3 regions of the Mesorhizobium sp. AR02 genome follow, and region 3 is predicted to be linked to each of the others. Evidence: predicted binding sites of a transcription regulator. Region 3 holds the regulator's gene; each other region holds the start of a gene.
What was found. Region 3 encodes PhoB, which activates phosphate uptake and scavenging genes when phosphate is short. Its sites were predicted from a motif close to TGTCATNNANCTGTCAT; they were not measured.

Region 1: the regulator PhoB is predicted to act here: its motif matches at 1,589-1,605, upstream of phnF (phosphonate metabolism transcriptional regulator PhnF).
Region 2: the regulator PhoB is predicted to act here: its motif matches at 3,124-3,140, upstream of DBIPINDM_RS30615 (acid phosphatase).

What each region holds. Positions count from the first base shown of each region.
Region 1 is NZ_CP080531.1:3,969,403-3,974,175, forward strand. Features, by position in the region: gene DBIPINDM_RS23375 (carbon-phosphorus lyase complex subunit PhnI) at 1-434, opposite strand, end outside; gene phnH (phosphonate C-P lyase system protein PhnH) at 437-1,048, opposite strand; gene phnG (phosphonate C-P lyase system protein PhnG) at 1,048-1,509, opposite strand; gene phnF (phosphonate metabolism transcriptional regulator PhnF) at 1,630-2,379, shown strand; gene DBIPINDM_RS23395 (zinc-binding alcohol dehydrogenase family protein) at 2,551-3,567, opposite strand; gene DBIPINDM_RS23400 (ABC transporter permease) at 3,641-4,609, opposite strand; gene DBIPINDM_RS23405 (sugar ABC transporter ATP-binding protein) at 4,606-4,773, opposite strand, start outside.
Region 2 is NZ_CP080531.1:5,463,693-5,468,465, forward strand. Features, by position in the region: gene DBIPINDM_RS30605 (putative bifunctional diguanylate cyclase/phosphodiesterase) at 1-1,596, opposite strand, end outside; gene DBIPINDM_RS30610 (cytochrome-c peroxidase) at 1,758-2,975, opposite strand; gene DBIPINDM_RS30615 (acid phosphatase) at 3,226-4,758, shown strand; gene DBIPINDM_RS30620 (Lrp/AsnC family transcriptional regulator) at 4,769-4,773, opposite strand, start outside.
Region 3 is NZ_CP080531.1:3,431,847-3,436,619, forward strand. Features, by position in the region: gene pstA (phosphate ABC transporter permease PstA) at 1-116, shown strand, start outside; gene pstB (phosphate ABC transporter ATP-binding protein PstB) at 113-916, shown strand; gene phoU (phosphate signaling complex protein PhoU) at 942-1,649, shown strand; gene phoB (phosphate regulon transcriptional regulator PhoB) at 1,669-2,358, shown strand; gene DBIPINDM_RS20815 (ROK family protein) at 2,571-3,815, opposite strand; gene xylF (D-xylose ABC transporter substrate-binding protein) at 4,085-4,773, shown strand, end outside.

The DNA of each region.
Region 1 (4,773 bases), 540 kb from region 3:
CGCTGCAAGGGCTCGGCGACATCGGCGCCGGCGGCAAGTTCGGGGTCGAGCAGCCGGTGGGTGTAGTCGAAGGTCGGACCAAGCAACTGGCCGCCGGGCAGGTCCTTGTAGGTTGCCGACACGCGCCGCTCGACCCGCATCGCGCTGGTGTCGATGGCCTTGCTGTAGCCGAAGCGCGGCAGCGTGGTGCGATAAGCGCGCACCAGGAAGATCGCCTCGATCATATCGCCGCGCGCCTGGACGATGGCGAGCGCGGCGAGTTCACGGTCGTAGAGCGAGCCTTCGCTCATCACCCGGTCGACGCCGAGCGCCAGCTGCTCGACGATCTGGTCGAGGCGCAGCGCCGGCACCGAACGGTCGCCGCGCCGGCGGTCGGCGAGCAGGCTGTGGGCATTGGCGATTGCGGCTTCGCCGCCTTTTACCGCGACATACATCTTCAAGCCTCCATCGTCTTGATGCGCGTCGTGCGCGGCAGGCAGGCTATGCCCTCGGCGGTGGCGAGGATGATGTCGACGCCGCGTGGAAAGCGCTTGGTGTTCTGCTTCCACTGCTCGATGAAATGACGCGGCATCTGCGCCGGCGCGATGGTGGCGCTGGTTTCGATGCCGGGACCTTCGAGCAACAGTGGAGCGCCCGAGGTGAGGTCGCTGACCTGGAGGATCAGGGTGGTCGACCGGTCGGGATAATCCTGCGTGCCCTGCGAAAAGCCGTCGAGCGCCATCATCTCGGCCGGCGTGGCGACAAAGGCGAAATGCGCATCGGCGGGGGTGTTGGCGAGCGGCGCGCCGGTGTGGAAACCAAGCCAGGAGCCGATCGCGGCGGAGGCGTGCAGGGCCGGGTCGAGCCAGAGCGGCGTGTCGTTGTCGCACAGCGCCAGCGCCACGGCGCCTGCGGTTGCCGAGAGCGGCGCCGGTGGACGGGCCAGGGCCGGCAAGGGCTGCACGCTGCCAGGCCGCGCCATCGCGTCCATGACCGCGCGGAACACGGTCTGGGCGTTGAACACCGGATCGGCGAAGCCGCCCTCGATCGATTGCGCTGCGATATCCATCAGTCTTCTCCGCGAACCATGGTGAAGAAATCCACCTTCGTTGCTGCCGTCTCGGCGCGGCGTTTTTCATGGGCGGTCGTCAAGGCCGACCTCAAAGGCGCGATCAGCCTGGTCTCGACCTCGGCGCGGCGGGCAGGGTCCTGCCACAGCGCGTCGGCGATTGCCGCCAGCTTTGCCTTCTGCTTGTCGCGGCCAAGCGCGTAGCAGTGGCCGACCTGTCCGGACGGCAGCCGGACAGTGGCGCGGGTGACGGTCGCCTCGCCGACATTGAACGGCGCGCCGCCGCCGCCGATGCGACCGCGCAGCGTCACCAGGCCGGTCTCGGGACCGCGCAGCAGCTCGGCTTGTGAAGGCAGGCCGGCCTCGTTCCAGAGCCGGACGATGTCGTCGCCGCTCGATTGCGCCAGCGTCGCCATGGCGGCCTTGCGTTCGGCCTGGTCGCGGGCTTCCTGTCCTCGCATCGGCTGCATTCCTCTTTGCTAAATTTGTCTATTGATATAGACAACTATACAAATTATACATATTACCTAACGCGAGTCCATGACGGGTGGATGACATCTGATGGAAGGCGGGGGCAATCCATGATCAGGCGACAGGAAGCCGACAGCATCGAGCGGCGCAGCGGCGTGTCGCTGTGGCGGCAGATCGCCGACAGGATCCTGCAGGCGATCGCAGCCGGCGATTTCGCCGAGAATGCCGCGCTGCCGCCGGAGGTGGCGCTGGCCGAGCGCTACGGCGTCAACCGCCACACCGTGCGCAGCGCCATATCGGCGCTTGTGCAGGAAGGGGTGCTGCGGGCCGAGCAGGGACGCGGCACCTTCGTGCTGTCACGCAAGCGGCTGTCCTATCCGATCGGTGCGCGCACACGGTTTTCGACCGGCCTGCAAGGGCAGACGTCGGAACGGCATATCGTCTTGCTCTCTTCCTCAGTCGAGCCGGCCAGCCAGCGCGTCGCTGAGGGGCTTGGGCTGGCCAGGGGCGCTGAGGTGATCAGGTTAGAGACACGCGGCGAAGCCGACGGACGGCCTGTGTCGCGCGCTGCCGGCTGGTTCGAGGCCAGGCGCTTTGCCGGCATCGACAAGGCGATGGCGCAGACCGGGTCGATCACCGCGTCGCTGGCCCGTTTCGGCATCGACGATTATCTCCGGCAATCGACCGTGCTGTCGGCGCGCCACGCCGATGCGGCCGACCTTGCCGATCTCGATCTGCAGCCAGGCGCCATCGTGCTGGTCACGGTGGCTGTCAACGTCACGCCGGACGGCCAACCGATCCAGTTTTCGGAGTCGCGCTTTCCGGCCGAACGGGTGGAGCTGAAGCTGTCGGCGCTGTAGGGCGACGGGAGAAGCAGGGAGTCTGGTTGAGGGCGTTGGCTGCAACAGGCTCGCACCCTTCCTCTACCCCGTCGATCGGGGGAGAGTTGGCTCGGCGAAGCCGAGACGGAGTGGGGGTCGACCTGAGCGGGGCGTCGTCAATTCGGGCCGGGTTCACCGCCTGCCATGTTATCACCCCACCTCGATCACAGCCTTGATCAGGCCGGACTTCTCATGCGCCCAGCGGGCGAGGTCGCGCGGCGTATCGGCAAGCGTCGTGCGGTGGGTAACGAGCTTGGCCAATGGCACGGCGCCGTTGCGGATCGAGGCGGCGACATGATCGAAGTCGGCATGCAGCGCATTGCGGCTGCCGATCAATGTCATTTCGCGCTTGTGGAATTCCGGGTCGGAAAAGGCGATGTCGTCCTTGACGACGCTGACCAGCACCAATGTCCCGCCATGGGCGACATGAGCGAAGGCCGACTGCACCGACTGGGTGTTGCCGGTGGCGTCGAAGACGACATCGAAGCCTTCGCCTGATGTCGCCTGCCTGACCAGATCCGGCACCGCGCCGCGTGAGCCGTCGAGGGTCCGGAAGCCGAGTTCGTTTGCGGCGAAAGCGAGCCTTTCACTGCTCATGTCGAGCAGCGTCACGTCGAGCCCGGCGATGCGGGCGAAGATGGCAGTGCCGAGGCCGATCGGGCCGGCGCCGACGACCAGCGTGCGGGCACCGGACTCGCCCCGCGCGCGCCGCACGGCATGCGCGCCGATGGCCAGGAATTCGACGGCGGCGGCATCGGCCAACGACAGGCCGTTTGCCGGATAAAGATTCTGCGCCGGCACCAGGATGCGTTCGCACATGGCGCCGTCGCGATGGACGCCGAGCACCTCGATCCTGACGCAGCAATTCGGCTTGCCGTGCCGGCAGGCGATGCATTTGCCGCAGCAGAGATACGGGTTGATGACGACCGGCTCGCCAATGGCAAGGTCGACACCGTCACCGGTCTCGACAATCGTTCCCGACACTTCGTGGCCCATGATGCGGGGATAGGCGAGGAACGGGTGCTTGCCCTCGAAAATGTGGTAGTCGGTGCCGCAGATGCCGACATGGCTGACCGCCACCAGCGCCCAGCCGGCAGGTGGTGCGCCCGGTGCGGTGCGGTCTTCCAGGACAAGGTCGTCGGGTGAGCGGCAGACGACGGCTTTCATGCTTCAATCCAGTCAGGGTTTATAAAAACGCCGGCCCGTTTCATGGCGGGCCGGCGATCGGTCTTGGTGGTGATCACTTGCCGCCGCGGCGGCGCAGGCCGTCGAAATAGACGATGACGATGATCAGCACGCCGGTGATGATGCGCTGCCAGAAGGCGTTGACGTTGAGCAGGTTGGCGCCGTTGTTGATGGTGGCGAGAATGAAGGCGCCTAGCAGCGGGCCGTGCACCGAGCCGACCGCGCCGAACAGCGAGGTGCCGCCGATCACCGAGGACGCGATCGCCTGCAGTTCCCAGCCCTCGGCCTGGGTCGGGTTGCCGATGCCGATGCGCGAGGCCAAGAGCACGCCGACAAAGGCCGCGCACAGGCCAGACAGCGTGTAGGCCATGTAGATGGTGCGCTGGACATTGACGCCGGACAGGCGCGAGGCTTCGGCGTTGGAGCCGACCGAGAACAGGTAGCGGCCCCAACGGCTGTGATGCAGGAAGATATAGGCCGGAATGCCGACCAGGATCACCATCCAGAACAAATTGGGCACGCCGAGGAAGGAGTTGCGCGAGAACTCCTGGAAGGCATCGTTGTTGATCGAGATCGAGTTGCCGTTGGTCATCAGAAGGCCGATGCCGCGCAGCGACGTCAGCGTCGCCAGCGTGATGATGAAGGGCGGCAGCCCCATCTTGACGATGCCAAAACCATGGAACAGGCCGATGGCGACGCCGACCAGCAAGGTGAGGAGGATGGCGAGGAAGACGGGCACGCCGGCATTGATCAGCATCGCGGCAATGACGGTGGCAAAGCCGACCACGGCGCCGACGGACAGATCGATCCCGCCGGTGATGATGACGAAGGTCTGGCCGACCGCCAGGATGGCGATCATCGAACCCTGACGCAAAAGGTTCGAGATGTTGTTGGCCGAGGCGAAGCTCGATGTCGACAGCGACAGGATGACCCACAGCAGCACCAGCAGAGCCAGCAGCGTCAGCCCGAACAGGGCGTTGTAGTTGCGCTTGGGTTTTTCGGCAGGAATCGCCTCGGTGCTCATGTCTTTCCTCCCAGCTTTTCTTGTCTCTCGGCGAGCGCCTGTGTGAGAATTTCCTCGTGATCGGCGGTGCGGAACCCGTGTGTCGCCACCAGCTTGCCGCGGCGGAACACATGCAGCGTGTCGGCCAGCTCATAGACTTCCGGCAGATAGGACGAGATCAGGAT
Region 2 (4,773 bases), 2.0 Mb from region 3:
CAAGGCAAGGTCGGCGTTGCGGATAAGGGTTTCCGAATTTTGCCCGTCGTCGGGGAAGACGGCGATGCCGATGCTGCCGCCGATGTTGATCTTGTGGCCCTGGATGGAGAATTCGTCGGACAGGGCATGAATGACGCGGCTTGCCAGCACGCCGGCCTCGTCGTTGCCGTCGAGCAGGAGCTGGAGGATGACGAACTCGTCCCCGCCAATTCTCGCGACCATGGCGGTTTCGCCGGCATGTTGTTTCAACCGCTTCGCCACCGCACCGAGCAACTCGTCGCCGACCGGATGGCCGAGCGTGTCGTTGACCGGTTTGAAACGATCGAGATCGACGCAATGGACGGCCAGCTTCTCGCCGTCCCTGAGGCTTCTCAATGCCTCGTCCATCGTTTCGGCGAGGAGGCCTCGGTTGGGCAGGCCGGTGAGAATGTCATGCGTGGCCAGGTGCTGGATCTCGGCGGTGCGTTCCTCGACCCGCCGCTCCAGGGTCTCGGCAGCCTCGACCTGCATCGTCATCGTCCGCCCGATCGCGTACCAGCAGGCCAGCGCCAGCAGCGTGACCACCGCGACCGCCGCATAACCGGCCAATTCGAATTCACGCACGGACTGGACGTCCAGGTTACTGTCGAACCGGCTGTTGGGGAAACCGGCCCAGAGACGCCATGCGCTCCTGGGATCGTTGAGTGAGAGCGGGATGACTTCGGAATAGATCAGATTGGGGTCCGCCGCCGTGAAGGCACGGGAATCCGCCGCCAGGGCTGTCGACATCTTGTGCTGGTCGGATTCAAACCCGTAGCCTGAATTGACAATGATGTAGTCGTTGCTCGGCAACAGTTTCCGCAGCGCCGAGGTGAGCATGATCGCCGACACGGAGCCCCGCAGGCTACCATCCTGGCCGAAGACCGGGACCGAAAGGATGAAGCCTGAGCGATCGGCGTCATTGCCGGTGTGGATGAAATCGGTGTTGTCGCAGGTGATGAGTTCCTTCGTGCCGATAATCGGCACATTCAACCCGTCAATGGCGCTCGAATTCGGATAGTTCGTCTTCAGCCAGGCGAGTTGTTTGGCCAGCTCATGGTATTCATAGGTCTCGACCTCTTCCGGAGGGCGGGTCAGCGCATTCTCGTCCAGCTTCGCGTGTTTGGCGCTGCCAGCCGCATCGGATCTCGCCTTGGCATTCACGATCAACTGGTCGAATTGGAGGATCGGCTCCTCGAGCTTGCCGGTCACCGCATCGAAGCGGTCCGGGTTGAAATCCAGCGGCAGGAAGTAAACCTCGGAAATGGAGACGTTGTTGGCGAGGTTGTTGTAGATCTGCTGGATTGTCGCGCGGCCTTCGTCGCCCAGATTTGTGCCGTGCCGGTCGAGGTTTCGGACGCTGGGCAGATAGGTCAAGGTCCGCACATTTTCATAGACGGCTCGCAAGGCGTCTTCGACGGTCTTGGCCGTCGCTCTGGAAGCTGCCTGGGAATTCTCGAGATAGCGCTCCTTGGCCAGCGCGAAGTTTCGCTGGGCATCGATATGCAACGCCGCCAGCGTCGCCGCGCCGGTCAACAGGATCACAACAAATCCGGCCGCTCGCCTGAATGCGTTCATCAGCGCCCCACCATCGAGTGACGAGGATTACCGGAGAGCGGTTTAGGAAGCGCTAATGGGATATGTCTTTCTTTACCGGTCCCAAGCGCTGCGGCGCATCAAATCCGGCAAATCCGGACCCTTTCTTTCGCGGGCGGGCAGGCCAAGCTGGGCAAGGCGGTTCAGTTCGCTGGCACCGCCTGCTGGTCGGCGTCGGTAAGCGTGCCCAGGAAGGCGACGATATCGTCGATCTCGGCACCGGTTAGCGCTGGCTTGTCGCCGGGTTTTTTGCCGTTGAAGGGCGGATCCTGATTTAAGTTCGGCCAGTAAGCCTTTGGCAGATCGTCGTATTTCCTGACCGTGCCGTCGGCATTCTTGGGATACCAGTGGCCGGGATCGGTGTCGCGGCTGGCGTAGAAGGCGACGGCGTCGCGCAGCGTGTGGAAAGTGCCGTTGTGGAAGAAGCTCCTGCGCAGCGCGACGTTGCGCAGGGTCGGCGTCTTGAACAGGCCGCAATATTCAGTGCGGCCACGAAAATCGGTGCGCAGCGGGCCGCACAGGCCGAGATCGACATAGGCGGGATCGGCATTGGCGGGAATCGCCGCATTGCGCGGCACGGCGATGGCGATCAGGCCGAAATCGGTGAATTGCGGCGGCTCGCCGTCATTGGCGGGTTCGCTGAGATGACAGCTGGCGCAATTGCCCTTTGTCTCGTCTTCGAACAGCGCGCGGCCGCGCATTTCCTGCGCCGTGAGCTCAGCCTTGCCGGCGAGGAAAGCATCGTAGCGGCTGGAGTAGGGATAGAAGTCGGGCGCGCTCTGCTCGAACGTGCCGAGTGCTTCGGCGGCGGCGTCGAAGGCATCACCCGGATGGTCGAACACGTCGGCGCCGAAGGTTGCCTTGAACTCGCCGGCGTAGGCGGCCTTGCGCAAGGCGACGTTGACGGCGCCTTCATCCTTGTTGGCCATCTCGAAGGGCGAGAGCAGGGGGATCTTCGCCTGGTCCTTGCCGTGGTCGGCGCGACCGTCCCAGGTCAGGCCACCGGTCGGGCCATTGTCGACGCTCTCGTCGCCTTCGTCCTCGGAATCGTAGAAATGCTCGGTGAAGGCGGGCGCGGCCTGCAGATAGCGCAGCGACGGCACGGCGCGCACGCCCGGCCGGTCGAGGTTTGGCCCGCCCATCTCGACCGGCGCGGCCGAGGCCGGGCCGAAGGCGTGGCGCGGATCGTGGCAGGACGAACAGGCCTGCTTGCCCGAGGCGGAAAGCGCCGGGTCGAAGAACATTTTTTTGCCAAGTGCGGTCAGCGCCTGCGCCCGCGCGAAGGCCTGCGCGCGCGACATCGGGCCGGGGTGGACGCCATCTGGTGCCGCCGTGTTTGCGGGCGCGGCGAAGCTTACCATCGATGCCGCGGCGATCACTGCCGCCCGGCTTTTCCATCGTCCCATTGCCATAGCTGCAGTCCGTTTTCGATCCCGCAACTAAGTATCCTGTGCAACGGATTCATGACCCAGCCTTGCGTTCACGAAACCGTGTTCGAGGGGTCGGCAAATGTCACAAAGGTGACAAGGCATGGAAGTAGCTCCATTCGTGCGTTTTCGTTGCCCATGCGTGTCGTCCTCCAGCCATTCCCCAGCCACGAGGCATCTTCCCATGACCAGGTCCTTTCTCTCCCTTTGCCTCGCCTCGACGGCGCTGGCATCGTTCGCCGGTGCTGCCCACGCCGCTCCTCCCGGCTACGACAAGATCGACACTGTCGTCGTCATCTATGCCGAGAACCGCAGCTTCGATAATCTCTATGGCGGTTTCCCCGGCGCCAACGGCCTGGCCAATGTCTCGGCCGATCAGGCGCGCCAGCTTGACCGTGACGGCAAGCCGCTTTCAGAATTGCCGCCGGCCTGGGGCGGGTTGACCGCCAAGGGGGTGACGCCTGTTGTAACCGAGGCGCAGTCGGCGCATCTCGCCAATGCCAGCTTCGCCATCGACGATGCCAGCGGCTTCAACGAGAAAACCTCCGTCGTCACGCGCGACCTCTGGCACCGCTTCTATCAGGAGCAGATGCAGATCGATGGCGGCAAGAACGACAAATTCGCCGCCTGGGCCGATTCCGGCGGTCTGGTCATGGGCCATTATGACGGCTCCGGCCTGCCGATGTGGGCGGTGGCCAAGAAATACGTTCTGGCCGACAATTTCTTCCAGGGCGCCTTCGGTGGCTCCTTCCTCAACCATATCATGCTCGCCTGCGCCTGCGCGCCGGTCTATCCGCATGCCGACACCAGCCCGGTGAAAGGGCAGATCGCGGTCGTCGAGGCCGATGGCAAGACGCTGAAGGTGGCCGACAATTCGCCGGCCTCAGCACTTGGCGGCGCGCCGAAATTCGTCAATGACGGCGCCATCACGCCCGATTTCTACGCCGTCAACACCATGCAGCCGCCCTACCAGCCGAGCGCCAACAAGCCGGCCGAGGGCGGCGACAAGACCCTGGCCGATCCGGCGCAGCCGACGACGCTGCCGCCGCAGCACGACATCACCATCGGCGACCTGCTGTCGCTGAAGAGGATCGACTGGGCCTGGTATGCCGGCGCCTGGCAGGCGACGCTCGACGGCAAGAATGCGACGCCGGTGCCGAACTTCCAGTTCCATCACCAGCCGTTCAACTATTTCGCCGCCTATGCGCCCGGCACCGCGGCGCGGACCGAGCACCTCAGGGATGGCGGCCTGGACGGCACCGAGTTCATCAAGGCGATCGACGACGGCAAGCTGCCTTCGGTGAGTTTCTACAAGCCGCAAGGCAATCTCAACGAGCACAGCGGCTATGCCGACGTGACATCGGGCGACCAGCATCTGGCCGACCTCGTCGCGCATCTGGAGAAGAGTCCGCAATGGAGCCATATGCTGGTGGTCGTCACCTATGACGAGAATGGCGGCTTCTGGGACCACGTCGCGCCGCCCAAGGCCGACCGCTGGGGTCCGGGCAACCGCATCCCGGCCTTCATCATCTCGCCCTATGCCAGGATGGGCACGGTCGACCACACGCAATATGACACGACGTCGATCCTGCGCTTCATCACCGCGCGCTACGATTTGCCGGCGCTCTCCGGCATCGTCGCCCGCGACAAGGCGCTTGCCGCCAATGGCGAGCCACCGATGGGAGATCTGAGTGCGGCGCTTGATCTCAGCCGGTAGGCTTGGGCCGCTAAC
Region 3 (4,773 bases):
GCCCCTACGAGGAATGGCAGCAACTGGCCTGGACCGGCGCACTCATAATCACATTGACGGTTCTCGCGCTCAGCATCTTTGCGCGCAGCCTGACCGGACGCAGAGAGGACAAATGAGCCAGATGTTGTCTCCAGACATGACGATCGCCGCCGAGGCGGTGGCCAAGGCCAAGATCGAGGTCAAGAACCTCAACTTCTACTATGGCCAGTCGAAGGCGCTGAAGGATATCACGCTGTCGCTGCCCGAGCGCAGCGTCACCGCCTTCATTGGCCCGTCGGGCTGCGGAAAGTCGACGCTGCTGCGCGTCTTCAACCGCATCTACGAGCTTTATCCCAAGCAGACCGCCGAGGGCCAGGTGCTGCTCGACGGCCAGAACGTTCTCGACCGCTCGCAGGATCTCAACCTGCTGCGCACCAAGATCGGCATGGTGTTCCAGAAGCCGACGCCGTTCCCGATGTCGATCTATGAGAACATCGCTTTCGGCGTCAGGCTCTATGAGAAGATCAGCAAGGCCGAGATGGACGGCCGTGTCGAGCAGGCGCTGAAGCGCGCAGCACTGTGGACCGAGGTCAAGGACAAGCTCAATGCCAGCGGCCTCAGCCTGTCTGGCGGCCAGCAGCAGCGGCTTTGCATCGCCCGCACGGTGGCGGTGAAGCCGGAGGTCATTCTGCTCGACGAGCCGGCCTCGGCGCTCGACCCGCTGTCGACCGCCAAGATCGAGGAGCTGATCGACGAATTGCAGGCCGACTACACGATCGTCATCGTCACCCACAACATGCAGCAGGCGGCGCGTGTCTCGAAGCAGACCGCTTTCATGTATCTGGGCGAACTGGTCGAGTTCGACAAAACCGAGAAGATCTTCACGTCGCCTCGCGAGAAGCGCACGCAAGACTACATCACCGGCCGCTTCGGCTGATCGCACGCATACGAGGACCAGGATCATGGCCGAACACACAGTTGCAGCCTTCGACGAGGATCTCGGACAGATCAGCAGGCTGATCAGTGACATGGGCGATCTCGCCGGCTCGATGGTCGGTGGCGCCACCAAGGCGCTGCTGAATTCCGACAACGCTCTCGCTCAGCGCGTGGTTTCCGACGATGCCATCATGGACGCGCGTCAGCGCGAGCTCGACGACCGCGCCATCACGCTGATCGCCAAGCGCCAGCCGATGGCCGATGATCTGCGCCATGTCGTCGGGTCGATCCGCATGGCCGGCGACCTCGAGCGCATTGGCGACCTTGCCAAGAACATCGCCAAGCGCGTCGGCACCGTCGGCCTCAGCGCCACGCCGCGCGACCTGTCGCATTCCATCGACGCCATGGCACAGCTGGTGCTGATCCAGGTGCAGGGCGTGATCGAAGAGTATGCGGCGCGCGATGCCGCGGCACTGGCGAAGCTGCGCGCCGACGACGAACGCATCGACGTCAAATACACCTCCGTCTTCCGCGAACTGCTGACCTACATGATGGAGGATCCGCGCAACATCACGGCTTGCACGCATCTGTTGTTCTGCGCCAAGAATCTCGAACGCATCGGCGACCACGTGACCAACATTGCCGAAAACGCCTACTATGTCCTGACCGGCACGCAGTTGCCCGCCAATCGTCCCAAGCAGGACGAGACGGCGATGTCGGCGCCCGCGGCCTGACGCAAGAGGTGACCAATCGATGATCGCGCCACGCATTATGGTGGTGGAGGATGAGGAGCCGCTGGGGGTGCTGCTCCGTTACAATCTTGAATCCGAAGGCTACCAGGTGGAGGTGGTGCCGCGCGGCGACGAGGCTGAAATCCGCCTGCAGGAGAACGTGCCCGACCTTCTGGTGCTCGACTGGATGGTGCCGGCGGTGTCCGGCATCGAACTCTGTCGGCGCCTGCGGATGCGGCCCGAGACCGAGCGGCTGCCGATCATCATGCTGACCGCGCGGGGCGAAGAAAGCGACCGCGTACGTGGGCTCTCGACCGGCGCCGACGACTATCTGGTCAAGCCGTTCTCGACGCCGGAATTCATGGCTCGCGTCAAGGCGCTGCTGCGCCGCGCCAAGCCGGAAGTTCTGTCCAGCGTGCTCAAGGTCGGCGACATCGTGCTCGACCGTGAATCGCACCGGGTTTATCGCAAGAAGAGCGAGATCCGGCTCGGGCCGACCGAGTTCCGCCTGCTCGAATTCATGATGCGTCATCCCGGCCGCGTGTTCTCGCGCAGCCAGCTGCTCGACAATGTCTGGGGCGAGACGATCTATATCGACGAGCGCACCGTCGACGTGCATGTCGGCCGGCTGCGCAAGGCGGTCAACAATGGCCGCATGCCGGACGTGATTAGAACCATTCGGGGCGCCGGCTACGCGATCAGGGAAGATTAGAGCCTTGGCGCGGAAGCGTTGATAGGTTGAATGTCTCCACTCCCGGGTCACACGCATTGATGATTGGCTGAGACGCTCATGACCTCGTCATCCTATGGCGGAGCAAGGAGCGAAGCGACGCCACCATTCCTCAGAGTTGATGACGAAGCTGAGAGGCTTCTGCCAATCTCCAAAGTCGGCGATGGTCTACGGCATCAATGACGGACGTCAGCTCAGGCTACGTTCTTTCCAACGCCTGACTTACCCTGCACCCCCGGCGCGAAAATTTCCTGGTCGACGAAGGTCAGTGCGCGCATGGCGCAGCCTTCGCGGATCAGCGGCAGTTCGTTCGGCTCGGTGTCGAAGGAAATCGATTTCGAGTGCTGGCCGCCTGCGGTCTGGGCGATCGCCTCGCGCAGTGCCGGCTCGATCAGGTCGAAGGCGGCGGCGCTGACGCCGACCATGGCGACGGGTGCGGGATCGATCAGCGCGAACAGGCTGCCGAGGCCATAACCGAGTGCCTCGCCGGCCCTGCGGTAGGCTTCGCGCTCGGGGCCGTCCCGTTCCCGCGCCGTCGCGGCGAGCGCCCGCATCTGCGCGTCGCTGACATCGGCGACCGGCTCGGTGTCCTCGCTGAGCTGCCTGGCGTTGCGCCAGATGGCGTAGTTGCCGGCATAGGCCTCGACGCAGCCGCGGCGTCCGCAGCGGCAGAGCGCGCCGCCCGGCCGATGGATCATGTGGCCGAACTCGCCACCAGAGGAATGGGTGCCGGTAAACAGCTCGCCCTTCAGCACCAGGCCCATGCCGATGCCGTGCGACAGAAGGATGGCGATGAAGTCGTCGCGGTAGCGCTCCGGATCGCGCCAGCGCAGCGCCACCGCCATCATGTTGCAGTCGTTTTCCATGGTGGCGGGGATGCCGAACTCGGCCTCGAGTATGTCGGCGAAGGCGATGTCGGTCTGCGGTGTGATCGGCGACCACAGCATCGAGCGGGCCTCGGTGTCGGTGATGCCCTGGATCGCCAGCGCGATGCGGGCGACGCTGCGCACGTCGATATCGGGATCCTCGAGGCGCCGTCGTACGATGGCGACGCATTCACCGATCAGCGCCTCGCGCGACATGGTCAGCGTGTCCAGCCGGCGCTGTTCTTCCGATACCACCTGGCCGGCATAGTCGATGACGGCGACGGAGAGGAAATTCAGCGACAGCACCACGGTCATGACAGCCGCGGCCTCCGGATTGAGGCCGAGGCCAACCTGTGGCCTGCCGCGTTTCAGCGCGCCGGCTTCGCTCGGCTTGCCTTCGGCCAGGATGCCTTCGCCGATCAGGTCGGAAGAGATCGCCGATATGGTCGAATGGCTGAGGCCGGTGGTCGCGGCAATCTCGGTGCGCGAGGGCCGACCGGCCCGGCGCACGGCCGCAATCACCATCGCGCGGTTGCGCCGGCGCAGATCGTCGTGGCGGATTCCGACCGACATGTTTCCCACATCCTCCCGGTCGCCGCGGTTCTTCCTGCCCCTCGAACGCTGCCGACGACACGCCCAAATAGTGGCAGAAGCGGCCCGTCCTGTCATTTATTTATTCCGGGGCTCGAAAAAAATTCGCAGGGACATCAAAATCCATCAGAATCGTTGTTGACAGCGTTCCGGTGTTGGCTCAGTGTTTTTTCGAGGCTCGAAAAAATAGAGCCTCTGTGCCGGCCTTAGGGCCAGTTTGGTCGCGCCATACGCGGCGCAGGGAGGATATCATGAAGAGATTCACGGCCGCCATCCTGGCGGGTGTCGCCATGTCGCTGACGCTTGCGTCGGTCGCGCAGGCGAAGGACAAGGTCATCGGTGTTTCGTGGTCCAACTTCCAGGAAGAGCGCTGGAAGACCGACGAAGCCGCCATGAAGAAGGCGATCGAGGCCGCCGGCGACAAGTACATCTCCGCCGATGCGCAGTCCAATCCCGGCAAGCAGCTTACCGATGTCGAAAGCCTGATCTCGCAGGGCGCCAATTCGCTGATCATCCTGGCGCAGGACGCCTCGGCCATCGGTCCGGCCGTGCAGAAGGCGCTGGACGAAGGCATTCCGGTCGTCGGCTATGACCGCCTGATCGAGAACAAGGACGTCTTCTACCTGACCTTCGACAACAAGGAAGTCGGCCGCCTGCAGGCCAGTGCGGTGTTCAAGGCCAAGCCGGAAGGCAATTATGTCTTCATCAAGGGCTCGGGCTCCGATCCGAATGCCGACTTCCTGTTCTCGGGCTCGATGGAAGTGCTCAAGGCGGCCATCGACAGCGGCAAGATCAAGAATGTTGGTGAGGCCTATACGGACGGCTGGCTACCTGCCAACGCCCAGAAGAACATGGAGCAGTTCCTGACCGCCAATGACAACAAGGTCGACGCTGTGGTCGCCGCCAATGACGGCACCGCCGGCGGCGTCGTCGCGGCGCT